2 regions of the Pararhizobium qamdonense genome follow, and region 1 is predicted to be linked to the other one. Evidence: riboswitches for the same ligand, from Rfam matches in the RefSeq annotation. Region 1 holds a riboswitch; the other holds the start of a gene.
The links. Region 1 has a riboswitch for S-adenosylmethionine ahead of metA (homoserine O-acetyltransferase MetA). Riboswitches for the same ligand answer to the same signal wherever they lie in the genome.
Positions count from the first base shown of each region.

Region 2: it holds a riboswitch for S-adenosylmethionine, as region 1 does, so the genes downstream of both, PYR65_RS20050 (O-succinylhomoserine sulfhydrylase) here and metA (homoserine O-acetyltransferase MetA) in region 1, are expected to answer to the same signal.

Region 1 is NZ_CP119566.1:601,891-616,375, reverse strand. It holds gene PYR65_RS03010 (GGDEF domain-containing protein) at 509-1,699, shown strand; gene PYR65_RS03005 (DUF4345 domain-containing protein) at 1,845-2,276, opposite strand; SAM riboswitch at 2,420-2,497, shown strand; gene metA (homoserine O-acetyltransferase MetA) at 2,576-3,502, shown strand; gene PYR65_RS02995 (GNAT family N-acetyltransferase) at 3,499-3,951, shown strand; gene PYR65_RS02990 (aldose epimerase family protein) at 4,123-5,109, shown strand; gene PYR65_RS02985 (SDR family oxidoreductase) at 5,254-6,021, shown strand; gene PYR65_RS02980 (dioxygenase family protein) at 6,100-6,681, shown strand; tRNA gene PYR65_RS02975 (tRNA-Gly) at 6,711-6,785, opposite strand; gene PYR65_RS02970 (prolyl-tRNA synthetase associated domain-containing protein) at 7,039-7,548, shown strand; gene trxA (thioredoxin) at 7,607-8,608, shown strand; gene PYR65_RS02960 (LON peptidase substrate-binding domain-containing protein) at 8,769-9,452, shown strand; gene PYR65_RS02955 (Trm112 family protein) at 9,462-9,650, shown strand; gene PYR65_RS02950 (ubiquinone biosynthesis hydroxylase) at 9,865-11,079, opposite strand; gene tesB (acyl-CoA thioesterase II) at 11,182-12,066, shown strand; gene PYR65_RS02940 (P-II family nitrogen regulator) at 12,291-12,641, shown strand; gene PYR65_RS02935 (ammonium transporter) at 12,671-14,035, shown strand; gene PYR65_RS02930 (DNA translocase FtsK) at 14,313-14,485, shown strand, end outside.
Region 2 is NZ_CP119566.1:4,081,096-4,095,580, forward strand. It holds gene PYR65_RS19980 (Tim44 domain-containing protein) at 1-268, opposite strand, end outside; gene PYR65_RS19985 (histidine phosphatase family protein) at 499-1,080, shown strand; gene PYR65_RS19990 (Nramp family divalent metal transporter) at 1,088-2,446, opposite strand; gene mntR (manganese-binding transcriptional regulator MntR) at 2,665-3,114, shown strand; gene PYR65_RS20000 (DMT family transporter) at 3,111-3,989, opposite strand; gene PYR65_RS20005 (calcium:proton antiporter) at 4,166-5,251, opposite strand; gene PYR65_RS20010 (S24 family peptidase) at 5,479-6,144, shown strand; gene PYR65_RS20015 (thermonuclease family protein) at 6,159-6,995, shown strand; gene PYR65_RS20020 (tellurite resistance TerB family protein) at 7,087-7,497, shown strand; gene PYR65_RS20025 (sterol desaturase family protein) at 7,602-8,417, shown strand; gene PYR65_RS20030 (transporter substrate-binding domain-containing protein) at 8,424-9,296, opposite strand; gene PYR65_RS20035 (glycosyltransferase) at 9,390-11,297, shown strand; tRNA gene PYR65_RS20040 (tRNA-Gly) at 11,323-11,396, opposite strand; gene PYR65_RS20045 (2'-deoxycytidine 5'-triphosphate deaminase) at 11,464-12,561, opposite strand; SAM riboswitch at 12,667-12,745, shown strand; gene PYR65_RS20050 (O-succinylhomoserine sulfhydrylase) at 12,790-13,974, shown strand; gene PYR65_RS20055 (CDP-alcohol phosphatidyltransferase family protein) at 14,024-14,485, opposite strand, start outside.

The sequences.
Region 1 (14,485 bases):
GGATACACCGGTTTGCGTTGCCGGCGAGGTGGGGCCGGTGCCCGGACGGTTTTGCGGAACGCGCGCAAGATCCCCGGGGCTGCGTGAAAGGTGGTTCTCCTCCGGTTCGCCAATGAACCGGGCGTGCCGGGTTCGTCACGCCGTCTTATGACAGCCCAGGGCGAAACCCCGCCACATTGAAAAGCCTGGCGGATAAGCGGCCGGGCTGGGGCATTGGAGGCCTCTCGGTCAAACGGGAGGCGCAGAAGAACCTGAGAAGCGCGGCAAAAGACACCGAAACGGGGCACATCGTGTGTCGCCTACACTAAACTCTCTGAGGCACCCGATGTGCCCCGGCCGACCCTGCCGTACTTAAAAGCCGGCAGACATTGCAGATGAGACAAACCACGGGCGAAAACCGCGCCGCGTGAAGGCCGCGCCATGGCCGCAATCAGAGCTGCCACCCGAATATACGGGAGATGAAATCTTAGGAGACGCCAGCTATAGTGCCGCACAAAAGGGGAACGGGATGGCCAAAGCCATACATCGGTTTCAAAGCGGGACGGATGTGCTCGCGCTGCAGATGGACGCGCTTTACAAGGCTGCACCGGCATCGGTGCTGACCATCTTCGGCGGCTTGATCGCGATATCAGCCTATTGGTCGCCGCAGGCGAAAACAGGGCTGTTGATCTGGTTTTTCTGCATCTGCGCCCCGGCTGCCGCCTATGCCGTCGGCGCCATGGCCCGTCGAAGCGGCCATCCCAAAGGCTGGGGGCCGGTCGCGTGGTCGCATATCAGCAAAGCTATTTTCCTCATCTCCGGTTTGGCCTGGGGCATCGGCGGCGCCTGGATGCTCAGCATCGGCGACCACAGCCAGACGCTGGTGATCTGCTGCGTGGTCATGGGCGCGATCACCTGCACCTTTCCCAATGTCGTCTATGAGCCGGCTCACTTTCTTTTCCAGGTGCCGATCCTGGCGACTTTCACCATCACGCTTGCCGCCAGCGATGTCGAATTCGGTGGCCTGCTCGCGATCGCCGCAGCCCTTCTGTGCCTTGCCCTGGTGGTGATGGCGCGGGCCGTGGGATCGCAGCTGACGCTCGCCCTGCATCTATCGCTGGAAAACAAACAGCTCGCGGAGGATCTGGCCGAACGCGGCGCCGCCCTGGAGCGGGCCAACCGGCAGCTCTCCGTCGAAGCGCTGACCGATCCGCTGACGGGCATGGCCAACCGCCGCCAATTGATGAATTTCATCCGCACCAATGCCGGCCGCACGGCACTTTTGATCGCCGATATCGACCATTTCAAATCCTATAATGACAGCTTCGGCCATGTCGATGGTGATATCTGCCTGGTGCTGGTGGCGGGCGCCCTGCAAAACGCCATCCGGCCCGGAAAGGACCTTGCCGCCCGCCTCGGCGGCGAGGAATTCGCCGTCATCCTCAGCGATCTCTCGCAGGACGAAGCGATCGCCGTGGCCGAGCGGGTCCGCGGCAATGTCCAGGCGCTCATCGATGCACATCCGCGCCAGATCCGCCGCCCGGTGACGATCAGCATCGGCCTTGCCTATCGCAGCAGCGAGCGGGACAAAACCCATGCGAACCTGATGGAGGAAGCCGATACCGCCCTCTATGAGGCCAAGAATTCCGGCCGCAACCGCGTCTCCGCCCACGCTTCGCCATCAGGCGATCTGCCCGGTGCAGCCCCGGCCCGCGCATGATCGGACGTAAAAGGAACGAATTGGGAAAGCTCTACCATGCGGCAAAGGGTGAGACGGCCCTCCCAGCCACGCCTAGGACCGCCCCACCCGCCGCTTGCGGCAATCGCCTCCACCCGTTTCAGATGAAGGACGCCGCGCGACCTTTTCAGCCCCGGCCCTGGCTCAAGGCCGAAACGCGGCCGTGCCAGAAGACCAGGCAGGGCACGACCACAAGCTCCATGCCGAGCCCCAAAAGATGCCCCGCCGAAGGCACGCCATCTGCAATCAGCGATACGAGCCGCGCCAGCCCGCCGGCAAAAGTCAGGATCGCCAGAAGCCGGATCCGCGCCGCTTTCGTCTCGATTGCGGGAATGCAGCTGTACCAGGCAATTCCAAAGGCGAAGAAAAGCCCGGAGAGGAACCGCACATGGCTGCTGAGATCCACAGGCGGCATCTTTTCCCCGAGAAATGCCGGTCCCATCACCAAGCCGCCCAGTCCTGCAAACACCGGCAGCATCGCAAGTATGGCGATGGTCGCCTGCAACAGGCGCCGCTGGCGGAAATCGGCCGGGCTGATCTGATAGGCAAGACTGGGCATCGCGCATCCTCCTGTAATCGTGAGGGTTACGGATGAAAGAGCGGCCAAGTTTCAAAAACGCCGGACACAACAGCGTGAAAAAGCGCGCGGCGCACCTGCCGCAGAGGCACTGCATATTGATTCGCAGCCGCACAGGCGCTATTTAGGAAGCTCGTGGTGATTTGGCCGGCCGGCTTGCAGCCACGTTAAATAAGTCGCTAAAGGGCCGTGCGAGCGCAAGCAAGCGGGCCCGGTAGCGATTCTGTCGTTGCCGGTTTTTTTATGCCGGCCCCGCGAGTTCGTAGATCCGAGTGTTGTCCATGCCGATCAAGATTCCCGATACGCTGCCCGCCTATGAGACCCTCGTCAAAGAGGGGGTGCGGGTGATGACCGAAACTGCGGCGATCCGTCAGGATATCCGGCCGCTGCAGATCGGCCTGCTCAATCTCATGCCCAACAAGATCAAGACCGAAGTGCAGATGGCGCGCCTTGTCGGCGCCTCGCCGCTGCAGGTCGAGTTCTCGCTGATCAGGCTCGGCGGCCACAAGCCCAAGAACACGCCGGAGGAACATCTGCTTGCCTTTTACCAGACCTGGGACGAGGTGAGGCACCGCACGTTCGACGGCCTGATCATCACCGGCGCCCCGGTCGAGACGCTGGATTATGAGGACGTCACCTATTGGAACGAGATGAGCGACATCCTCGACTGGACCCATACCAATGTCCATTCGACGCTCAACATCTGCTGGGGCGCGATGGCGGCGATCTACCATTTCCATGGCGTGCCGAAATATACGCTGAAGGAAAAGGCTTTCGGCGTCTATCGCCACCACAATCTCAACCCGTCCTCGCCTTATCTCAGTGGCTTCTCGGATGATTTCCAGATCCCCGTCTCGCGCTGGACCGAGGTGCGCCGCGCCGATATCGAGAAAAATCCGGCGCTGGAAATCCTGATGGAATCGGAGGAAATGGGCGTCTGCTTCGTACACGAAAAGGCTGGCAACCGGCTCTATGTCTTCAACCATGTCGAATATGATTCGACCTCGCTCTCGGACGAATATTTCCGCGACGTCGATGCCGGCGTGCCGATCAAGATGCCGCACAACCATTTTCCCCATAATGATCCGACGCTGACGCCGCAGAACCGCTGGCGCAGCCACGCCCACCTGTTGTTCGGCAACTGGATCAACGATATCTATCAGACGACATCCTTTGATCTCGCCGATATCGGGAAGGACAGACGCTGACCGCAGATCTCATCATCCGCCCCATCGAACCCGGCGACGAACAGGATTGGCGCCGCCTGTGGAAGGCCTATCTCGCCTTTTACGAAACCAGCCTGCCGGAGGAGATCTACGTTCTCACCTTTTCACGGCTGCTGACGGGTGCGGCCCATGAATATGCGGGATTTCTGGCCGTTCTCGATGGCAGGCCGGTCGGCCTTGCGCATTATCTCTTTCACAGATCGTGCTGGCACGAGAATTCCATCTGCTACCTGCAGGACCTGTTTGCCGATCCGGATGTGCGCGGACAGGGGATCGGCCGGGCGCTGATCGAGGCTGTCTATGCGAAAGCCAACGCGCAAAAAGCGGATGAAGTCTACTGGATGACCCAGGATTTCAATGGAAATGCCCGCAAGCTCTATGACCGGATCGCCGAAAAGACGCCCTTCATCATCTATCAGAAGACGTTTTGAAACGAATCTGCTGTGGTCACGGCCACGCGATGCGCTGGAACGGAAAAGGCCGGCGGATCGGCGTAATTTGTATGACTTTTCGGTTGCCGCCATCGGCGAAATGACGCAGTTTGCGGCCGGATGAGTGGAGGAAGAAAATCCGTGCAGACAGAGACTGAAGTGTTCGGCCATATGCCATCCGGCGAGCCCGTGCATCGCATCGTGATCAAGGGCGGTGGACTGACCGCGCATATCCTCACCTGGGGCGCAGTCATCCAGGACCTGCGCCTGAACGGCCACGCCGCGCCTTTGGTGCTCGGCTTTGAGAATTTTTCCGATTATCTCGCCCATTCTCCCTATTTTGGCGCGACACCCGGCCGCAACGCCAACCGGATCGGCGGCGGACACTTTGACATCGACGGCGTTTCCTATCAGCTGGAATGCAACGAAAAAGGCGTGACACACCTGCACGGCGGCAGCGACGGTATTGCCAAGCGCCTGTGGAGACTGGTCGAGACGGCGCAGGACCGCGTCGTGCTTGAGATCACCGATCCTGATGGCCGCGCCGGCTACCCCGGCAACTGCACCATCACCTGCACCTATACAGTCAGCGATGGCGGCGTGCTCAATGTTCTCTACGAGAGCACGACCGACCGGGCAACGATCTGCAATGTTTGCCAGCACAGCTATTTCAACCTCGACGGCACCGCCGATGCGCTCAGTCATGACGCGATGATCGCCGCCAACAGCTATCTTCCGACCAACGATCTGCAGGTTCCGACCGGCGAAATCCGCGCCGTTGAAAACACCGCCTTCGACCTGCGCGCCATGACCCCGCTTCGCCGCCAGCTGGACGGCGAAAAAATCGGCTATGACCATAATTTCTGCCTGGCCGAGAGGCGCGGTCCAAAACAGCCGGTCGCTCTGGTCCGCAGCATCAATTCCGGCATTTCGCTGGAAGTCCGCACCACGGAGCCCGGCGTGCAATTCTACACCGGCTTCAAGATGAACATTCCCGTGCCCGGCCTCGAAGGCCGCCAGTACGGCCCCTTCGCCGGTTTCTGCCTGGAAACCCAGATCTGGCCGGATGCGGTCAATCACGCCAATTTTCCAGAAGCCATCCTGCGGCCAGGCGAAACATTGCGGCAGGAAACAGACTACGTCTTTACCTGGACCTGATTGGCTCTCCCGGCCCCCTTCGTCCAGGCTTGCACAACACGTCCCAGCATCACGCTGCGATATGCAACACCAACCCACTGGGCTTTTGCGGCAAAACCGGTTTTGATGTCCCTGCCGATGATGCGGCAGGAGAAGGACGTGGCCATGGCTGAAGCGAGTGTATCCAAGATTGCCCTGGTCACGGGCGGCGGCACCGGGATCGGCCGCGTCATTGCTCTCGCGCTGCTGAAAAACGCCTATACGGTCGTCATTTCCGGACGCCGCCCTGATGTTCTGCAAAGGGCGGCAAACCAACTGTCCGCTGAGACGGGCGGCGCGGCACACGCCTTTGCCGCCGATGTCGGCGATCCGCAGGCGGTCTCCGCATTGTTTTCCACCATCCGCCGGGATTTCGGCCGTCTCGACCTGCTCGTCAACAATGCCGGCATGGGTCTTCCCGCCGTGCCGATGGAGGACATCACCTTCGAACAGTGGAACGCCATCGTCAGCGCCAACCTGACCGGCGCCTTCCTCTGTACCCAGCAGGCGATGAAGCTGATGAAGGCGCAGACACCGCGCGGCGGCCGGATCATCAACAACGGCTCGAATTCCGCCTCCACACCCCGCCCGATGTCGGCTCCCTACACGGCCACCAAACATGCGATCGCCGGCCTCACCAAATCGACCGCTCTCGACGGCCGCCTGTTCGACATCGCCTGCGGCCAGATCGATATCGGCAATGCCTCGACGGACATGACGGCAAAGATGAGCGGCGGCGTCCTGCAAGCCAATGGCGAAATCGCCCCCGAACCCACCATCCCGGCCAACCTGGTGGCCGACGCGGTCATCTACATGGCGGGACTGCCGCTCGACGCAAACGTGCTGACGATGACCGTAATGGCGACGCAGATGCCGTATGTGGGGAGGGGTTGATGGGGCAAGAATATCGCCTCACTTCCGCCTTATGAAGCCGCAAGGATTTTGATATCCACAAAGGGGAGATACAGCGCAATGCCCACCCGGCGACATTTCCTGATCGGCTTCGCTGCCGCCCCGATTGCGCTGCCGGGACTAGCTCAGGCAAGCGATGCGCCGGCACAACTGTCGCTGACACCAACGTGCAGTGACGATGACGATCTGACGCAAAGGCAAACGGAGGGCCCGTATTTCTCCCTGGAAAGCCCCGAAAAACAGGACTTCGCGAACGACGCACCCGACGGTGAAAGGATGACACTCGCCGGGTACGTGTTGACCCAGAACTGCCGGCCCGTTTCAAAAGCGCTGATCGAGTTATGGCATGCCGACGAAAAGGGGCGCTACGACAACAGCGGCTACAAACTCCGCGGACATCAATTCACCGATGCTGAAGGAAAATGGTGGTTCGAGACGATCGTTCCAGGCCTATATCCTGGCCGCACCCGGCATTACCACCTGAAAGTCCAGCGGCCCGGCGGGAGCGTGCTGACGACGCAACTCTACTTTCCAAACGAGCCACTCAACGAGCGCGACCGGATATTCAACGAAACTCTGTTGCTCGATGTCAGCCCGACTGACGACGGCAAATTCGGCCGCTACGACTTCATCGTCGCGTAATGCAAAGTTCTGCTGATCTTAGAAGAAAATGGAGCGGGTGAAGCGATTCGAACGCTCGACCCCAACCTTGGCAAGGTTGTGCTCTACCCCTGAGCTACACCCGCTCATCAGCCTCGGTCCGGGGGTAGTCGGTGGACCGTGGCGCCGCTGCGTTGTTGTTTGCTGCGACGACGGCTATATGGCCCAGACGATTTTTAAATGCAACAGGGAAATGACGGCCGATCCAAAAAAATTTCATGCGCATGTCGCAAGCCCCTGAAAACAAGACGTTTTACAGCCTGCTTTCTGTGGAAGATTGCGATTTTTTGCCCTTCGGCGTAAACAGGACCGCCATTTTCAAGCCAGAAGGATGCCGCCATGAGTGAAATGCAGCCGAAAACGCCGGACGAATTATTCCAGTTTCTCGACAGCCTCGGCATCGCGCATCAGACCCTGCGGCACGAGCCGGTTTTCACCGTCGCCGAATCGGTGGCGCTGCGCGACGCCATTGCCGGCGGCCACACCAAAAACCTGTTCGTGAAGGACAAGAAGGACAATTATTTCCTGCTCACCGTCGAGGAAAACGCCACCGTGGACTTAAAGACGGTGCACACGATCATCGGTGGCGCCAGCAAGGTTTCGTTCGGGCGGCCGGAAAAGCTGATGGAATATCTGGGCGTCATTCCCGGCGCCGTCACCGCCTTCGGTGTGATCAATGATACCGACCGGAACGTGAAGATCATCATCGACGAAGAGCTGATGAAGGACGAGATCGTCAACTGCCATCCGCTTTCCAACGATGCGACGACATCGATCGCGTCAAAGGACCTCCTGCGCTTTATCGAGGCGACGGGACATGAAGCCCTTGTCTTGAAAGTGACGTCCTGACATACGATCTCTGACGGGAAGACAGTCAGACGGACGAGGATGTCCGCGAGGAGACATGATGAGCGGCAACGACAATCCCTATGCAGCATCCTACGGCAACCAGATGACGGCAACGGCGAGCTATGGCGGCGCCCCGGCACAGACGCCCGTGACGGCGCCAGCGGCCACAGCCGCACCGGCCGGCGAGCTAATCAAGGAGACGACGACCGCCAACTTCACCCGCGACGTGCTGGAAGCCTCCCGTGAGCAGCCGGTGCTCGTCGATTTCTGGGCGCCCTGGTGCGGCCCGTGCAAGCAGCTGACCCCGGTGATCGAAAAGGTGGTGACCGAAGCCCAGGGCCGCGTCCGGCTGGTCAAGATGAATATCGACGATCATCCCTCGGTTGCGGGCCAGCTCGGCATCCAGTCGATCCCGGCCGTTATCGCCTTTGTCGGCGGCCGGCCGGTCGATGGTTTCATGGGTGCCGTTCCCGAAAGCCAGATCCGCGAATTCATCGACAAGGTTGCCGGCCCGATGATCGATGACCAGCAGGCGGGGATCGATGCGGCGCTCGCAGACGCCAAAGCCTTTGCCGAACAGGGCGACCTTGAGAATGCCGCTGGCCTCTTTGGCGCCGTGCTGCAGGCCGATCCCGAAAATGCCGTGGCGCTTGCGGGGCTTGCCAATTGCCTTGTTACCGCTGGCGAAGTGGAACAGGCGCGCGAGGTTCTGTCTGATCTCAGCGACGAGCTTGCCAAGGATGCCGGCATCGCCGCTGTCGTGAAAAAGCTCGACCAGATCGAGGAAGCGCGCAAGCTCGGCGATCCGGATGCACTGGAACAGATCCTCGCTGCCGATCCCGACGATCACGGCGCGCGCATCAAGCTTGCCAAGATCCGCAATGTCGAAGGCGACCGCGAGGCGGCGGCAGACCACTTGCTCAAGGTGATGAAGCGCGACCGCACGTTCGAAGATGATGGCGCGCGGCGCGAGCTGTTGCAGTTCTTCGACGTCTGGGGGCCGATGGATCCTGCAACCCTTTCGGCACGCCGCAAACTGTCCTCGATCCTGTTTTCATAATCACTTTTCAAGGGAAGTCTTTATCGTTACGGCTTGGTGACGATCTCCCTTGAGATTTGAGTTTGGCGCCCCATTTCTTGTCTTTAAGCGGCACGGCCCCCCTGGCCATCACAAAGTGGGCCGTCATAAGAGCGCTGACAGCGACGGGGTGAATTGAGACATGCAAGTTGGTAACGCACGTTATCTGAGGCCTCAGGACCTACCGGAGATGCTTCCGGTATTCCCGCTGACGGGCGTGCTCCTGCTTCCCGGCTCGCAGCTGCCGCTCAATATCTTCGAACCGCGCTATCTTGCCATGTTTGACGATGCACTGGCCGGAAACCGCCTGATCGGCATGATCCAGCCCTCCTTCGGTGAAATTCGCGACGAGGCGGGCCAAGCGCATGTTCAGGCGCTCTGCCAGGTCGGCTGCGTCGGCCGGATCACGTCCTTTGCCGAGATGGAAGACGGCCGTTATATTGCCTCGCTTACCGGCATCTGCCGGTTCCGGCTGTTCGACGAGGTGCCCCTGTCGAAAAAGGGCTATCGTAACTTCAAGATCGTTCCCTTCGCCACAGACCTCACCGAACCCGATGACGAAGCGCAGGTCGATCGCGATGCGCTGCTGGCCGCCTTCAAGGCCTATCTGGATGCCAACAAGCTGGAAGCGGACTGGGAGAGCGTCGAGCGCGCCAGCAACGTGACGCTCGTCAATTCCATGGCGATGATGTCGCCCTATGGCCCGGCCGAAAAGCAGGCGCTGCTGGAGGCCCCGGATCTCAAGACCCGCGCCGAAACGCTGATTGCCATCACCGAGATCGTGCTCGCCCGAACTTTCGGCGACATCGAAACCATGCTGCAATAGGCCGATCAGATGGAAGACAGGACCAGCCGGGTCGATCCCAAACTGCTTGAACTTCTGGTCTGCCCGCTGACCAAGGGCCGTCTCAGCTACCACGCTGCTGACAACGAGCTGATTTCGGAAAAGGCAAGACTTGCCTACCCGATCCGCGACGGCATCCCGATCATGCTGATTTCCGAGGCACGCAAGATCGAGGATTGAGGCGACCTCCGCACTTCCGCGCAGGCTGGCGAGATCGGCGAGACACCCCCCTCTGTCGGCTACGCCGACATCTCCCCCTCAAGGGGGAGATGTCCATTGGCTTTGGGCACAAGGAAAAAGAACGATCTCCTCCCTTGAGGGTAGATGTCACGATAGTGACAGAGGGGGTAAGTTTCCACACGCTCTGACAATGCGACGAGGACCGGCGCCCCGTTCAAATCGCTTGCCCACCCAGCATCTTCGGTTCGGTCTGCCCGCCGAGCCCCGACGCCTGGCGGATGAAGAACGATTTGACCGATGGCATGCGATCAACCAGCCCCAGCCCGAAATCGCGCAGGGCGCGCACCGGCGTGACATCGTTGGAAAACAGCCGGTTCAGCACGTCGGTGGTGACGCCCATGCGGAATGTGTCGAAGCGGCGCCAGCTCTGGTAGCGTTCGAGCACGGCGAGCGAGCCGATATCGAGACCGAGGCGGTCGGCATCGACGATGGTTTCGGCAAGGGCTGCCACGTCCTTGAAGCCGAGATTGAGGCCCTGGCCCGAAATCGGGTGAATGCCATGGGCGGCATCGCCGGCAAGGGCAAAGCGCGGCGCGATGAAATCGCGTGCCAGCGTCAGCCCCAGCGGAAAGGCGCGGCGTCCGCCGACGACCTTCAGCGTGCCGAGCTTGTGGCCGAAGCGGCGCTCCAGCTCTTCCTCGAACACCAGGTCGTCGCTGGCGATCAGCCGGTCGGCATCGCGCGTCCGCTCGGTCCAGACCAGCGAGGAACGGTTGTTCTTGAGCGGCAGCGTCGCGAAGGGGCCGGCGGGCAGGAAATGCTCTTCCGCTGTGCCCTCATGCGGCCGCTCGTGCTCGACTGTCGTGACGATACCAGACTGGCCATAATCGAAATCGACGGTCTTGATGCCGGCGGCATCGCGCAGTTTTGAGCGCACGCCATCGCAGGCCACCAGCAGCCGCGCTTCGATCGCCCCGCCCTTCGCAAGGTCGATGGAAACCGAGTGATCGCCGCTCTTGAAGCCTGTAGCCGCCGTCGATTGCCGGATCTCGACGCCGAGCTCCAGGGCAGCCCTGCGCAATGCGCCGACCAGGGCGACATTCGGCACCATATGGGCAAAGGGCCGGCCCTCGACCTTTTCGTCCTCGAAGGTCAGGAAGACCGGGCGGACCGGATCGGCGGTCTTTGAATCGGTAATGACCATGCGCCGGATCGGTTCGGCCTCCGGCTCGATCTCGCTCCAGACACCGAGCACGTCGAGCATCTGCGAAGCCGCCGCGATGATCGCCGAGGCGCGCTCGTCCTTTTTCCAGGCGGTTTCCGGCGCACCGTCGATCAGGCTCACGGACAGATGCGGGGCGGCCTTCTTGATGGATACGGCCAGCGACAACCCGACATAACCGCCGCCCGCAATCAGCACATCGATCATCTCTCATTCTCCCGTCGCTCTTGAGCATTGCTTATGGCCTATATAGATCATTGATGCGCTCGTTCCTACCGCTTGGGCGCTCGACCCCAGGAGATTGCCGAAATGCCGCGCCCTGCCGAAAACCCCGCCCCGATGGACGTCCTGTTGCAGACGCTGGATCTGGAGAAGCTGGAGGAGAACCTGTTTCGCGGCCGCTCGCCGCAGGTCGGCTGGCAGCGCGTGTTCGGCGGACAAGTGATCGGCCAGGCGCTGGTGGCAGCCCAGCGCACCGTCAGCGAAGGCCGCTATGTGCATTCGCTGCACGCCTATTTCATGCGGCCGGGCGATCCCGCCGTGCCGATCATCTACGATGTCGACCGCATCCGCGACGGATCGAGCTTTGCCACCCGCCGCGTCGTTGCCATCCAGCATGGCAAGGCGATCTTCTCGCTCTCGGCCTCCTTCCAGTTCGACGAGGAGGGCTTCGACCACCAGATCACCATGCCGGATCTCGCGCCGCCGGAAACGCTGATGGGCGAACAGGATATTAAGGAAAAATATCTCGCCAATGCGCCGGAAGCCGTCCGCCGTTACTGGGAGCGGCCAAGGCCGATCGAGATCCGCCCGGTTTCGCTGAAACACTATTTTTCGCGCGACAAGCTGGAGCCGTCGCAGGACGTCTGGGTGAAAGCCGTCGGCACCGTTCCGGACGAGCGCCATATCCAGGCGGCGGTGCTTGCCTATATCTCCGACATGACCCTGCTGGATACCGCACTTTACGCGCACGGCACCTCGGTGTTTGACCGCGACCTGCAGGTGGCGAGCCTCGACCATGCCATGTGGTTCCATCGCCCCTGCCGCATGGACGACTGGCTGCTCTACACGCAAGACAGCCCCAGCGCTTTCGGTGCACGCGGTATGACGCGTGGCAGCCTTTTTGATCGCTCCGGGATGCTCATCGCGTCCGTTGCCCAGGAAGGCCTGATCCGGAAAAAGGCATCTGAATAAAAAAGCGCCAATTTTTCGATTCAGCCTATTTTTTCATCTTTTAATTTGACAAATTTTTGACATTCCGCCGCAAGTCACCGGCGGAATGTGGCATTTCCGTGTCTTTTCATGGACTTACCCATCCACTCCCAAACTGGCACGCCCCTTGAATAGCTAAGAGCAGTCGTTGGGGAAATGTGCTCGGCGGCAAGGAGAGACGGCCCCGAGCCGAAAGTGGAACAAGGATGGGAAACCAGATGAAAATTGTGATGGCCATTATCAAGCCGTTCAAGCTCGATGAGGTTCGCGAAGCCCTCACTGCCGTTGGCATCCAAGGCCTGACCGTGACCGAAGTGAAGGGTTACGGACGTCAGAAGGGACATACGGAAATTTACCGCGGCACCGAATATGCCGTGAGCTTCCTGCCAAAACTGAAGATCGAAATCGCCGTTGCCACCGAAATCGTCGACAAGGCCGTGGAAGCGATCGCCACGTCAGCCAAGACCGGCCAGATCGGCGACGGCAAGATCTTCGTCTACTCGATTGACCATGCCGTGCGCATTCGTACCGGCGAAACCGACACAGAAGCGCTGTAAGTCACGGCCGTTCAGGGAGCTACATGTCAATGTCTTCATTTAAACTTTCTACCTCTCTTGGACGCGTGGGCGCTGCAGCCGCAGCTCTTCTCGCTCCGGCCGTCGCCTTTGCGCAGGAAGCCGCCCCGGCAGCAGCCGAAGCAGTCGCCGCCGCACCGGTTCCGGACAAGGGCGATACCGCCTTCATGTTCGTCTGCACCATCCTCGTCCTGTTCATGCTCATCCCAGGCCTTGGCCTGTTCTACGGCGGCCTCGTACGCGCCAAGAACATGCTCTCGGTCCTGATGCAGTGCACCGTTGCCGGCTCCGCCGTCATGCTGATCTGGGTCATCTACGGCTATTCCTTCGCCTTCGGCGGCTCGACATCGCCCTATTGGGGCGGCACGGCCAAGATGTTCCTCTCGGGCGTCACCATGGATTCCACCGCCGCCACGTTCTCTGATGGCGTCGTCATTCCGGAAATGATCTTCATCATGTTCCAGATGACCTTCGCGGCCATCACGCCCGCCCTGATCGTCGGCGCCTTTGCCGAACGCATCAAGTTCTCGGCTGCGGTCCTGTTCTGCGTCCTGTGGGCAACCTTCGTCTACTTCCCGATCGCCCACATGGTCTGGGACGCAAACGGCCTGATCTTCGGCTGGGGCGCGCTCGACTTCGCCGGCGGCACGGTCGTTCACATCAACGCCGGCGTTGCCGGTCTGATCGGCGCGATCATGGTCGGCAAGCGCACAGGCTTCGGCAAGGACATGATGGCTCCGCATTCCATGACACTGACGCTTGTCGGTGCTGCCATGCTCTGGGTCGGCTGGTTCGGCTTCAATGCCGGTTCCAACCTCGAAGCCTCGGGCGGCGCAATGCTGGCCACCGTCAACACCTTCATCGCGACAGCCGCTGCCATCATCTCCTGGTCGCTGGTTGAAACCTTCACCCGCGGCAAGGCGTCCATGCTTGGTGCCGCTTCCGGCATGATCGCCGGCCTCGTCGCCGTCACCCCCGCCGCCGGCATTGTCGGCCCGATGGGTGCGATCGTCATGGGTCTAATCGTTTCGCCGCTGTGCTACTTCTTCGTCTCCGTGGTGAAGAACAAGTTCGGCTATGACGACACGGCAGACGTGTTCGGCGTCCATGGCATCGGCGGTCTGTTTGGTGCATTGGCCACCGGCATCTTCGCCTCGTCCTCGCTCGGCGGCATCGGTTATGCCGACGGCGTCACCATGGGCGGCCAGTTCATGACGCAGCTCTATGCCGTTCTCGTCACCATCGCCTGGTGCGGCATCGGCTCGGCGATCCTCTACAAGATCGTCGATGTGGTCGTCGGTCTGCGTGTTCCGGTCGAAGCCGAACGCGAAGGTCTCGATCTTTCCTCGCACGGCGAAGCCGCCTACCACTCGTAAGCAACCTGCGGAGCCGGCAAACCGGCTCCGCAACCAGTCCCGTCGCGGTTTCGCCTCGTGCGCGACCGCTTTTGACCCGGACCTCCCGTCCGGGTCTTTTTTTTGCTCTCAGACGGTCTTCGCCCGCCGCAAAACCGGTTCCAGTGGTGAAAACTGGCCTCTCAGCCCTCTTTCACGTAAACGAAGCGTCAAGGTTAATAGGGCTTTAACCCTCCTCTGCTTACCTTGGAAACATGCGCGCATGGCGTTTTTCCGGAATAACAGGCAGCAGGTCATCATGAGCAGAAGCAATCAGGCGGTATACGACAACCGTTCCAACCGGTTTGTGCTTTCCACATTCGTCTGGAAGCAGATCGCCGCCCTGGCGGGGTTTGCAATTTTCGCCGCGCTCGGCTTCGCAATCGCCGCTCTATCGACCTGGAATGTCGCTGACCCCAGCTTCTCCTATGC
Region 2 (14,485 bases), 880 kb from region 1:
CCGGACGCTGCGCGCCGGGACGCGCCGCCTGGCCCATATTCTGCTGGGCAGCACCGGGTGTCGTCGCCTGGTTCTGCGGGGTCATCGTCCGGTTGATCGGCGTCGCATCGGCCGGCGCCGTGCGGGTAACCGGCGGTGCGGAGAATGTGCGGGTGCCGCGGCTGCCGAAGCTTGCGCCGCCACGGCGGGCCTCCGCCAGGTCGGCCACCGTCAGCATCATCATGGAAGCAACCGCAACGGTTGCCAAAACGCGTCCAACTCTCAACATGAAACCCAATCCTATCGTTCACTCCCGGCCCGCAAACGCGCGCCTCTTGGCAGACATATGGGGACATCGCGCGGCGAATTGAAGGCTTTTGCGCTGCAGTTCACGGTAAAGCGGGCTTGCTTATGCCTTTTGACCCCAGGGGAATTGACGAAAAGTCCGCCGAAGCCGAAGGATTGGCGCGGCCACCCTGCGCATTGTGGAAGCCGTCTTTGTCATCGAAGGAACGTGAGATGAGCCATGCATTGCCCGAAATTCATCTCGTACGGCATGGACAGACGGAATGGAGCCTTTCCGGAAAACATACCGGGCGCAGCGACATTCCGCTGACCCAGGCGGGCGCGGATGCGGCCCGTGGCCCGGCGGACCGGATGCAGGGCCTGACCTTCCCGATTGTCTGGTCAAGCCCGTCGCAAAGGGCGTTCAACACCTGCGTGCTCGCGGGCTTTGGCGACAGATGCGTGAAAAAAGACGACCTTGCCGAATGGGATTATGGCGCCTACGAGGGCCTGACGACGAAACAAATCCTGACTGCGCGTCCCGGTTGGCAATTGTTCCGGGACGGATGCCCTGGGGGTGAGACAGCAGTGGATGCCGGAGCGCGGGCCGACAGGATCATCCGGGAGATCCGCGAGATCGATGATGCGGTGCTGATCTTCTCCAGCGCCCATTTCCTGCGGGTGCTCGCCGCCCGCTGGCTGGGGCTGCCGCCCGGGGACGGCAGGCAGTTCGTGCTGGATACCGCAAGCATCAGCGTGCTCGGTTACGAGCATAACCGCACCGAGCCGGTGATCCGGCGATGGAACCAGACCTGAACAAGCGTCAGCCGATGAACGTATCGTAGAGCAGCTTGAGATTGAGAACCACGATGATCGAGGCGACGATCCAGGCGAGCGCTGCGACATATTTCGGAATGACGAAAGTGCCCATCTTCTTTTTGTCGGAGACAAAGCGGACCAGCGGGATGACAGCAAAGGGCAACTGCATCGACAGGATGACCTGGCTGAACACAAGAAGTTCGGCCGTGCCCTTTTCGCCATAGATCCAGGTGACGACGACGACCGGGACGATGGCGATGCCACGGGTGATGAGGCGCCGGGCCCATTGCGGAATGCGCAGCCGCAAAAAGCCTTCCATGACGATCTGGCCGGCCAGGGTTGCCGTCACCGTGGAGTTGAGGCCGGAGGCGAGCAGCGCCACCGCAAACAGCGTCGAAGCAATGCCAAGGCCGAGCAGCGGCGACAGGAGTTCATAGGCCTGGCCGATCTCGGCCACATCGGTGCGGCCATTGGCGTGGAAGACGGAAGCCGCGATGATCAGGATAGCGGCGTTGATGAACAGAGCCAGCATCAGCGCGATCGTGCTGTCGGCGGTCGCCCATTTGATCGCATCGCGCTTGCCCTCGTCGGTGCGCTTGTAATTGCGGGTCTGGACGATGGAGGAATGCAGATAAAGATTATGCGGCATGACGGTGGCGCCGATAATGCCGATGGCGATGTAGAGCATGGCCGGATTAGTGACGACTTCGGTCGAGGGCAGGAAGCCCTGAAGTACAGCAGCAATCGGCGGTGCGGCGGCGGCAATCTGGATGACGAAGCAACCGGCAATGACGATCAGAAGCGCAATCACGAAGGCTTCGAGATAGCGGAAACCCTTGTTCATCAGGAGCAACAGCAGGAAGGCATCGGCCGCCGTGATCAGCGCGCCTGCGATCAGCGGGATGCCGAATAACAGCTGCAGGGCGATCGCCGTGCCGATGACTTCTGCCAGATCGCAAGCGATGATCGCCGCTTCGCAGGCAAGCCAGAGCATGAAATTGACGGGTCGCGAATAGGTGTCACGGCAGGCCTGGGCAAGGTCCCGGCCGGTGGCGATGCCGAGACGGGCGGCCAGCGCCTGCAAAAGGATCGCCATCAGGTTGGACAGCAGAATGACGGTCAGCAGCGTGTAGCCGAACTGCGAGCCGCCGGCGATATCGGTCGCCCAGTTGCCGGGATCCATATAACCGACCGAGACCATGTAGCCCGGCCCCATGAAGGCCAGAAGCCTACGGAACCAGACACCGCCCGAGGGGACGGCAATGCTGGCATTGACTTCGGGAAGGCTCGGGCGCGCATCCTCTTCCGGCTTGGCAAACGTCCAGCTCTTTTGAGGTGGAAGGGCGGCTTCGGGATTGGACATAGACGGGCTCCGGACGCGGAAGGGCTGACTTTTCCAAAACCTATGCCAAGGCAAAACATTATGCAATAGGCTATATTTTATCGATCAGGCTGTTTTGGTAGATAAAAACGCATCCAGGACGGGAATGTGGAAGACGGGATAAATCATTATGAAAAATCCAAGCCCGTGGTATGAAACCTCAAAAGCATGATGAAGATCTTTGAGAGGATATCGCCCCGTTGCCGCGCCGCCCTGTTCCCCGCACGGATCCGCTCCCAGATGCGGACATACATTCCGAGGGCTTCCGGCAGACCCGTGAGGCACGGCGCGGCGCGCTGATCGAGGATTATGTCGAGCTGATCGCCGATCTGATCGAGGACGGCAACGAGGCGCGCCAGGTGGATATCGCCGCTCGCCTTGGCGTGGCGCAGCCGACGGTGGCCAAGATGCTGGCACGGCTTGCCGCCGAGGGACTGGTCTCGCGAAAGCCCTATCGCGGTGTTTTCCTGACCGAGGCCGGCCAGAAGATGGCGCTGGAAAGCCGGGCCCGCCACCAGACGGTCGAGGCCTTCCTGCGCTGCCTCGGCGTCAGCCCGGAAACGGCGCGCATCGATGCCGAGGGTATCGAGCATCATGTCAGCGTCGAGACACTGGAAGCCTTCCGCCGGTTTATCGACAGGCAAAATTAGCCGGCCCGCAGCCTGCGTCCGAAGCGTTCGCCCAGGATGATGATGAGGCCGGCCGAAAAGATCAGCGCGGCACCGGCAAAAACCTGGGTCGCGGGAATATCGCCCCAGATCAGGAAGCCGAGCCCGAAGGCCCAGATCAGCGATGAGTATTCGAACGGCGCCAGCACCGAGACCGGCGCCCGGCGCATGCCCTCAAACAGCGCATATTGAGCGATGCCGGCAATCAGCCCCGTCCCCACCATCAGTGCCACATCCAAAAGGCTGGGCGCAACCCAGGTGACGGCAACGGCAATGCCGGTGAAAAGGATGAAGAAACCGCTCGACAGCGTCATCTGCACCATCGTCACCTCCTGCATCGCGGTCTTGCGCAAAAGCACCGTGGAAAACGCCCAGAACACGGCCGCCTGCAGCGCCAGCCAGACCGGCAGGGAGAGCTTCATGCTGTTGCCGAACGGGTCGGTTGCCACCAGCACGCCAATGAAGCCGACGATGACGGCGATCCAGCGCAGCGGCGGCACATCCTCTTTCAGGATCGGCACGGCGAGAATGGTGATCAGGATCGGCGCGGCATAATAGATCGTCGTCAGTTCGGCCAGCCCAAGATCGCGGGCGGCGGTATAGTAGGACAGCCAGGCGGCAAGCAGCAAAAGGTTGCGCAGGATCATCGGCTTCAGAACCGGGGAATGCACCGCGCGGACAAGGAGAGGACGGCGGCCGATCGCAGTGCAGATCGCAAAGATCGTCACGCTGCGCACGAAGAGAATCTGCCAGACCGGCAGCGCCACCACCAGCCATTTGACCGAGGCATCCTGCAGCGTGAACAGGAAATAGGAAAAGATCGTCAGCAGAATGCCCGACAGTATGGAGGTATTCACGCATGGCTCCCGCAGGTGCTGCGCAAATCGCGCGCGCTCTGTGATATCGCGGCGCCCGCGTGCAAGGAAGAGGCAGGACAGCGCGGCATGTGGCGAAAAATGGGGGCGGAGCTGAAAATAAAGCGCAAGGACGGCGCATGCCGACCTGCCAAACCCTGCGCTTCACGGCCGCTGTGTCAAAGTCCGATCACCGACAGCATGACGAAGGTGGCAAACAGCACGAAATGGGTCATGCCCTCGATGGCATTGGTTTCGCCATCGTTGAGATTGATTGCCGCAACCACCAGCGTGATCGTTACCATCACCGTCTGCACCGGCGTCATCGCCATGATGAAGGGCTGGCCGGTATAGAGCGCGATTGCTTCCATCACCGGCACCGTCAGGATGACGGTGGAGAGCGAGGCGCCGAGGGCGATATTGACGACGGCCTGCATGCGGTTGGCAAGTGCTGCGCGCATTGCCGTCATGATTTCCGGCGAGGCCGAAATGGCAGCAACCACGACCGCCGCAAGCACCGGCGGCGCGCCGGATCCTTTCAGGCCAGCCGTCATCAAACCCGACATGATTTCGGCCAGGATCCCGATGATCACGACGCCGGCAATCAGGATGCCGATGGATACGGCCACCGGCTCCTCTTCCGGTGTCCGCTTTTCCGCACCCTCGCGCTTGGGGTAGCTGTAGCTGAAGAAATAGCTGTGTACGCCGACCTGCATCTTCAGAAAGACCGCGTAGAGCGTCACCATCGCGACGATGGTGAAGGCGGAATAGAGGTGCCATTTGGCTTGCGGAACGAATTCCGGCACGATCATCGAAATGCCCATCGCCGTCAGGATCATGACGCTATAGGTGCGGCTGGAATCGTCGTTATAGGATTGCTCGCCATGTTTCAGGCCGCCCAGAAGGGCTGCGAGCCCCAGGATGCCGTTGATATCGAGCATGACGGCGGAATAGATGGTGTCGCGCACCAGGGTCGGCGAAATCTCTTCGCCGCTCATCATGATCGCCAGAATGATCACCTCGACGAGCACTGCCGACAGGGTCAGGATCATCGTGCCATAGGGGTCGCCGACCTTGGCGGCGAGAACCTCGGCATGATGCGCGACACGCAACGAGGCCAGCACGATGGCAAAGACCAGCACCGCGGCGCCGGCAAGGGACGCCACTTGCCCCGCCTCCAGCACCGCATGTTCAAACAGGAAGCCAACGGCTGCAAAAGCAAGCGCCGCCGCAAGGAGGATTTCGGACTTCAAGATGGAGAACAAATGCGGCGCCTCGCAACCAGCGGAATAAGGTCCAGCGAAGTATAGGCGGCGCGGTGCGTATTTCAATCACGCCGGTGCGCGGGAGGTCGAAACGACAGGATTATTTTCCTTGCTCACTTTACTCGCTGCCACATTTTGGCTAATCTCGACCGGCAGAGACCCACGTCAACACGAAGCCAGGATATCAAGGAAAGCGTCACGCTTCACCGCTTGCAGGATGCGCAACGATGTTTTCACATGACCGGATCTGGAGCGCCATCGATGCGCTCGCCGAGCGGCATCAATTGTCCCCTTCGGGTCTTGCCCGGCGGGCCGGGCTTGATCCGACCTCTTTCAACAAGTCCAAGCGCCATTCCGCCGATGGGCGCGAGCGCTGGCCATCGACGGAATCGATCGCCAAGGTGCTGGATGCGACCGGCTCGACGATCAACCAGTTCATGGAATTCCTGCGGCCGGGGCCAACGGCCGGGGCACTGCCTGAAGGCGCCTTTCCGCCGCAGACCGGCTCCATTCCGCTGCTCGGCTTTGCCCAGGCTGGGGCCGGTGGCTTTTTCGACGATGGCGGCTTTCCCGCAGGCCAGGGCTGGGATGTCGTCGAGTTTCCGGCCGCCCCCGGCACCAAGGCCGGCGTCTATGCGCTGGAAATCCAGGGCGACAGCATGTTGCCGCTCTATCGCGACGGCGATGTGCTGATCGTCGAGCCCGGCGCGCAGATCCGCCGCGGCGACCGCGTGGTGGTCAAGACCACGGAGGGTGAAGTCATGGCCAAGGTTCTCGTGCGCCAGACGCCGCGCAATATCGAGTTGCTGTCGCTCAATCCGGATCATCCCAACCGGACCTTTGAGCTCAGCGACGTCGAATGGATCGCCCGCATCATCTGGGCCAGCCAATAGGACATTTTTCCTCGATGAAGCGGCACCTGCTCACCCTTGGCGGCGGCCTGGCCGGAATTCTCCTGACCATCGTGCTGCTGATAACAGGCGCATCGGCCATTCAGGGACGGCAGAGCGCCGAGACGCCGGACTTTGCATTGGAAACACCGGATATGGCGGATGTGCCCGGCCTTGGCGACAGGATGGACAGCGCTGACACCGAAAACGGCGGGAGTGCCGATCCAGCATCCACTGAAACTCCGGATGCCGGCCTTCCTGCAAAGCTGGAGAGGCAGGACAAAGCCGTTCGCGATATCGCGCCCGAGCAATTCGGATATCCCGAAGAGGTCACGGCGCAGCCGTTGGAGCGGATCGAGGCACGCAAGCCGCTGTCGCAGCCCGTGGCCCGGCCGGAGCCGGTTCCCGCTGTTCTTCGCCATCCGGTGGCGCTATCGGCGGGCCTCATCCAGTTTGGCGACCGGCTGCTGCAACTCGACGGGATCGAACCGCAAAAGGCGGACCGCATCTGCGGCGAACAAGGCAAGACATGGCCCTGCGGCATGGTGGCCAAAACCGCATTCCGCAATTTCCTGCGGGCTCGCGCGCTTGTCTGCACCGTGCCGAAGAATGGCTGGCAGGGGACGCTGACCGCCGCCTGCAGCGTCAATGCCACCGATCCGGCTGCCTGGCTTGCCGAAAACGGCTGGGCGGACGCCCCGGAAAAGTCGCCGCTTTCGGTTAAGGTTGCCGCTGCCCGCCAGTCCCGTCTCGGCTTTTTCGGCGACGATCCGCGCGATTTGGGCCCGGTACCGGCTGTCCCGGATGAAACGCTGCCGTCTACGGATGCCGCTGTTGATATGACCGGGCGTTGATATGACCGGACGTTGATATGAGAGGTGAAGACTTGTAGACCGCATCGGCGATCCATATCTCCCGGAACTGCAACAGCCACACGGATCATCCATGCCAGACACCATGAGCCATCACGAAGCCCTCATCTATGTCATGGTGATGATGTCGGCCGTCGATACCGCGATGACCGATAATGAGCTGGAACGCATCGGCCGGCTGACCAGCTTCCTGCCGGTGTTCGAAGGGTTCGACCACGACCATCTGATGCATGCCGCGCGCGAATGCACGGCCCTTCTCGACGGTCCGGAAGGATTGGACATCGCGCTTGAAGTGGTACGGGAAGCGCTTCCCGCGCGTCTCAATGATACGGCCTATGCGCTGGCCGTCGAGATTGCCGCTGCCGACCACGCGATTGCCCAGGAGGAAATCCGGCTGCTGCAATTGCTGCGTGACCGGCTGGGGCTGGACAAGCTGACCTGCGCTGCCATCGAGCGCGGTGCCATGGCACGGTTTCGCAGGTGACAGAGAGCGGTTTTCCGCTTCACGCCAAAGTGCATTCACCTCAGTCGCCATCCCGATAGAATAAGGGTTCACAAGACGAACAGGCAATCGATGATGGTGCAGGCATGACGCTGTTCGGCATTGGCGAACCGGCCCTGAGGCTTGCCTTCTTTGCCGCAATCTTCCTGACGCTTGCCATGCTCGAACTGCTCCATCCCCGGCTGGAGCGGCCGGAATTGATGCGCGCCTTGAAAGCCCGGCGCTGGTTTACCAATCTCTCGATCCTCGTCCTGTCATCGCTGATCCTGCGGCTGATCTTTCCGGCAGCGGCCACCGGTGTCGCGCTGTTTGCCGCTGCGCATGGATACGGGCTTTTGCCGATGCTCGGGATGCCACCGCTGATCGGCGGTATTCTAGCCTTCGTCATTCTCGATTTCGCCATCTGGCTGGAGCATCTGATTTTTCACAAAGTGCCACTGTTCTGGCGCATCCACCGGGTGCACCATGCCGATACCGGTCTCGACCTGACGACCGCGCTGCGCTTCCACCCGCTGGAAATCATGCTCTCGGTCCTGTGGAAATCCGCCGTGATCCTTGCGATCGGCGCGCCGCCGGAAAGCGTTCTGGTCTTTGAGATCGTGCTGAATGGCGCAGCCATGTTCAATCACGCCAACCTGAAACTTCCCGGCCGCATCGACGGGCTGTTGCGCCGCCTCATCGTCACGCCGGACATGCACGCCATCCATCATTCCACGGAGCCAGACGAGACCGACAGCAATTACGGCTTCAACCTGTCGATCTGGGACCAGCTGTTTTCAACCTATCGCGGCCGCTCGCAACATCCGCCGGATGTCATGGGGATCGGGCTTGCGCAATATCGCAACCCTTTGCCATACCGATTGTTCTGGTCGTTGTTTCTGCCATTTCGAAAGTTGAAATGACAAAGCTCAATAGATCCCGGCTGGGAAATAACGCAGGTAAATCTCGTTCAGCCGGCCCTTGCGCGACAATTCCAGCAGCGCATGATCGATCGCCTGCGTCAGCGCGGAATCGCCCTTGCGGTTCATGACCGCCAGCCCCTCGCCCAGAAACCGTTGCGAGAAGTAAGCGCCGTCGATCAGGGCGCAGCATCCGGCCGCATCGCTGCCGGCCGTCCAGAACGACAACTGCATGCCGTCTGAAAACACCGCCGCAACGCTTCCCTGCTTCAGGGCCGCCAGCATCGCGTCGCGGCTGGGAAAAGAGCGGCTTTCGAGTTTGGGAAAAAATGCCTTGAACATGGCCTCATGCGTGGTTCCCGACACGGTGCCGACCGGCTTTCCCGCAAGCGACGCCACCGAAAGCGCACCGGCCATCATTTGCCGATTGGCAGCGAAACGGGCGGGCAACTTCATGAAGGTTCTCGAAAAGGCAAATCGCTGCCGCAATTCCGAGCTGGTGCCGATCCCGGCAATGACTGCCTCCCCCTGCCCGCCTTCCAGAGCGGGCTGCAACTCTGCAAACGCCACGGCCTGAATCTGGCACTTGGCGTCGATTTCCAGCTCGTGGCAGATCTCGCGGACCAGATCCACATGGAAGCCGGCAAGCTTGCCGGACTGATCGATGAAATTAAACGGCGGGAAATCCACGGTGGTCAAAAACCGCAGCCGGGCGAGGCCACTCAGGTCCGGTTTTGCAATCCGTTCGCGCGCATCAAACAACAGGGGCAGATCGTTCACCCCTTCCGCAGCACGCAATGACACTGGAAAAGATGCAACCAAATACACGCAAAACGAGAATATACCATAGGATTTTAGAGATGCACGGAAAGCGCGTATCATTATGATCAATCCCGGAGAGCGGTGAGAAAGAACCGCGCGACGCGCAGCGATAGGGTGTTTATGCGGCTGGGAGAATATCCGGACAATTCCGGAATGGCTACCGCGAATGAGCCGCCCGGCGGGCGATCTCGAAACGATACTGCGATTGCGCGCCTGGCGCCGGCGTTGAAGCACGAAGGCCGACTGCTGCTCCAGATGGGGATCGGCAAGCCGGCGATTGCCTTGGCTATGCGACTGGCGCAAGCGCATGGCACAAGCGTCGAAGACGAGTTGCTCGCATCCGGCGAGATCGAGGAAACCATCTATTTCGAGGCGCTGGCGGAAATGCTGGGGCTTGATTTCATGCCCGTGATCGATGCGGAGCGGGTTCAGGACGTCGACGGCCTCGACACCCAGATCGTGCGGCCGGAAATTCTAAGGATGCATCACGCCAGCCGTCCGCCGGTCACCGTGATCGTTCCGTCGATCGGCCGGTTCGCCGAACTTGCCACGCTGTTGCAGCGCATGCCGATGCTGCGCCAATGCCTGGCCATCTCGACACCATCAGCGGTCCGCGCTGCCGCCTGGCAGGCGGGCAGCCAGAGGCGGGTATCGGTGGTAACGCGCGCGCTGTTTGAAACCGCGCCCCTCTACAGCGCCCGCATCACCTTTTGGGGCAAGCAGGGTTTTTATACCGGGGTCACGCTGTGCAGCTTGATCGGGGTGGCACTGGCCTTGCCCACCATCAGCATCCTGGTGCTGCATATCGTGCTGACCCTGTTCTATCTTGCCAATTTTCTGGTGCGCCTCTACGCGTTGAGGGCCGCCGGGCGCCAGGAGCGCCTGGCGCTGCAACGGGCGCGGGCATTGCCGCCCGTCGCCGCGGGGCCTGTACCGGTCTATTCGGTGCTCGTGGCGCTCTACAGGGAAGAAAGTGTCGTGGCGCAGCTCGTCCACGCGCTCAACCAGATCGACTGGCCGCGCTCGCGGCTCGATATCAAGCTGATCTGCGAGGCGGATGATGCGGCAACCATCGCGGCGATCCAAGCTTTGCGGCTGGGGCGCGAATACGAGATCGTTCTGGTGCCGGTCCACCTGCCCCGCACCAAGCCAAAGGCGCTCGCCTATGCGCTGCCCGGCGTTCGCGGCACCTATGTGACGGTCTATGATGCCGAAGACCGGCCGCATCCCGGCCAGTTGCGGGAAGCGTACGACACGTTCATCGCAGCCCCTGCGCATATCATCTGCCTGCAGGCGCCGCTGATTATCACCAATGCGCGGCAATCCTGGTGGAGCGCGCTGTTTGCGCTGGAATATGCCGGACTGTTTCGCGGGCTGCTGCCGATGCTGTCTCTGACGGGTCTGCCCCTGCCGCTGGGCGGCACATCCAATCATTTCCGCACGGCGGAGCTGAGGATGATCGGTGGCTGGGATCCCTACAATATGACCGAGGATGCCGATCTCGGCATGCGGCTGTACCGGCTCGGCTATCGATCGCGCGTCATCGCCAAACCGACGCTGGAGGAAGCGCCGGTCCTGCCCTCCGTCTGGCTGGGGCAGCGTACCCGCTGGTTCAAAGGGTGGCTGCAGACATGGCTGGTGCTGATGCGCAAGCCGGGCCAACTGGCCAAAGAAATGGGCTGGCCGGCTTTCTTCGTCTTCCAGATCCTGGTGGGCGGAATGCTGCTGTCCGCGCTCAGTCATCCCGTCGTCATCGGCTTCATCGCCTATCTGACCTGGCTGATGCTGCACAACAGCACATCTACGCATGACTGGCTGGCCTTCTGGCTGTTCAGCGGCGATATCATCAATGTCTTCGGCAGCTATGCGGTCTTCATTTCGCTTGGGCGTAACCGGATGACGATATGGGAAAAACGGGCGGTCGGCTGGCGTTGGGTTTTTGTGCCAATTTACTGGCTCTTCATGTCGCTCGCCGCATGGAAGGCACTTTTGGAGCTGCGGACACATCCGTTTTCCTGGAACAAGACACCGCATGTTCCTGTGAAAGACCATGGGACCTGATGCGGCAAGAGCTTGAGGAACAAGGTGGAGCGGGTAGCGGGAATCGAACCCGCACGATCAGCTTGGGAAGCTGACAAGCTACCACTACATCATACCCGCCTTGCGACCGAGGTTTCCACCAAGCACGGCTGCCTGTCAAGGCGGCAGCCGGTTTTCCGGGCGGAATTTACTCTGCGCGGAAATGCTTGGAGAGTTTCAGGCCCTGTGCCTGGTAGTTGGAACCAAGACCCAGACCATAGAGCCCTTCGGGGCGCTCCATCATGTGCTCGTACACCAGACGGCCGACGATCTGGCCATGTTCGAGGATGAACGGCACTTCGTGACTGCGCACTTCCAGCACGGCACGGCTGCCTTTGCCGCCGGCCGAGGCATGGCCGAAACCGGGGTCGAAGAAACCGGCATAGTGGACGCGGAATTCGCCGACCAGCGGATCGAACGGCGTCATTTCAGCCGCATAGAGCGGCGGCACATGCACGGCTTCGCGCGAGACGAGAATATAGAATTCGTCGGGATCGAGGATCAGTTCGTCGCGGCCGCGGCTGTAGAGCGGTTCCCAGAAATCGAAGATGCCGTGTTCGGCCTTCTTGTCGACATCGACGACGGCGGTATGGTGCTTGCCGCGATAGCCGATCAAGCCGTCAGCACCGGTGCCCTTCAGATCGATCGACAGCGCGATACCGGCGCCGGAGACGTTGGGCGTTTCGCTGGCAACGAGGACATCGCTTTCGTGCAGCGCCAGCACCTCGTTTTCGGTCAGCAAGGCATGGCCGATGCGGAAGCGGATCTGCGACAGGCGCGAGCCGCGCCGGACGATGACGGGGAAGGTGCGCGGACTGATTTCAAGATAGAGCGGACCGGAATAGCCGGCGGGGATCTTGTCGAATTCCTGGGCGCGATCGGTGATGACGCGGGTGAAGATATCGAGGCGGCCGGTCGAGCTCTTCGGATTGGCCGAGGCCGACATATCCGGCAGAAGGTCGAGGCTTTCCATCAGGGGAACGATGTAGACACAGCCGGTTTCGAGCACAGCCCCTTCGGAGAGGTCGATCACATGCAGTTTCAGCCGGTCGAGCTTATCGGCCACCAGATGGCCGGGGCCCGGCATGAAGCTGGCGCGCACGCGGAATGCCTTGGAGCCCAGACGCAGATCGAGACTGGCCGGCTGGATCTGGTCCTCATCGAGCCGCGCCTCGCTTTTCAACCGCCCTGCCTCAAACAGCGCAGCAATGGCGCGATCGGCGAGAATGCCTGTGGCCCTGGTCATTTCCATCGTCCTCTTTGCCCAACCGGCGTCATACCCTAAATTGTCCCTGTGACATATCTTGTTGTTCACGGGAATTGACGCAAGCGCGGCTAATCAGTAAATACGGACTTATCCCGTGGTGATTTGGCCGGTCGGCTTGCAGCCACGTAAAACAAATAGCTAAAAAGGCCGGGTTTGAAACCGGCTTGCTTTACGCGGCCGGTTTTTTTGTTTTGAAAGAGACAATCGATGAGCAACAATTGGCGCCCCGCGACACAGCTCGTTCACGGCGGCACGACCCGTTCAAACCATGGTGAAACCTCCGAAGCCATCTTCATGACGCAGGGCTTCGTCTATGACAGCTCGGAAGCGGCGGAAGCGCGCTTCAAGGGCGAGACGGACGGCTTCATCTATGCCCGCTACGGCAGCCCGACCAACGACATGTTCGAACAGCGCATGTGCATGCTGGAAGGTGCCGAGGACGCACGCGCCACCGCATCCGGCATGGCTGCGGTGTCCGCAGCAATCCTGTGCCAGCTGAAAGCCGGCGATCATATCGTGGCGGCCCGCGCCCTGTTCGGCTCCTGCCGCTGGGTGGTGGAAACGCTGGCGCCGAAATACGGCATCGAGTTCACGCTGATCGACGGGCGTTTCCTGGAAAACTGGGAAAAGGCCGTCAAGCCGAACACCAAGGTGTTCTTCCTGGAAAGCCCGACCAATCCGACGCTGGAAGTGGTCGATATCGAGGGTGTTGCCAAGATCGCCAACCAGATCGGCGCCAAGGTCATCGTCGATAACGTCTTTGCAACGCCGCTTTTGCAAAAGCCATTGGAACTCGGCGCCCATATCGTCGTCTATTCCGCCACCAAGCATATTGATGGCCAGGGCCGTTGCCTTGGCGGCGTGATCCTGTCCGACAAGGAATGGATCAACGAACATCTGCACGACTATTTCCGCCATACCGGCCCGGCGCTTTCGCCGTTCAACGCTTGGACGCTCTTGAAGGGCATCGAGACCCTGCCCTTGCGCGTGCGCCAGCAGAGCGAGAATGCCGCGCGTGTCGCCGATTTCCTGGCCGAGCAGAGCCAGGTCGCCAAGGTGATCTATCCCGGCCGCAAGGACCATCCGCAGGCCGATATCATCGCCCGGCAGATGAAGGGTGGCTCGACGCTCGTCTGCTTCGAGCTGAAGGGCGGCAAGGAGGCGGCGTTTGCGCTGCAGAACGCGCTGGATGTGGTGCTGATCTCCAACAATCTCGGCGACAGCAAGAGCCTGATCACCCATCCGGCAACGACCACCCACAAGAACCTGTCGGACGAGGCGCGTGCCGAGCTTGGCATTTCGCCGGGCACCGTGCGCTTCTCGGCAGGCATCGAGGACAGCGCCGACCTGATCGAGGATTTCGCCCGTGCTCTGAAGTCGGTTCAGGCCTGATTTTTCAACGCGTACAGAACGCCCGTGTCCCCTGGATGCGGGCGTTTTTCTAGGCCGGAGGCTCTCCCGTAAAGAAGGTCCGCGCCAGTATGATGCGCGACACCGTCGTGTAGAAGCACACGAGTGCGAAGCAGATTGCGATCTCGCAAAACCAGTGCGGAAACAGGCAGAACGCCAGGAACACGGCGATCGTCTCCGTCGCTTCGGCAAGACCGGTGGTGAAATAGAGCGATTTTGCGCCGCGAATGTCCGTCGAGAGGCCGCGCTTTTCGGCCATGATCGAAAAGGCGAGGAAACTGGCGCCGTTAATGTAAAACGACAAAAGCAGAAGGCCGCCCGCCACGCCGTTTTCATAGGGATCGGCAAAAATGAAGGCGAACGGGATCAGGCCATAAAAGGCAAAGTCGAGCACGATATCGAGGAAGCCGCCGAAATCGGTTTTCTGCGTCGCCCGCGCGACGGCACCGTCCAGGCCGTCACAGATTCGGCTGAGGCCGATCAGCACGAAAGC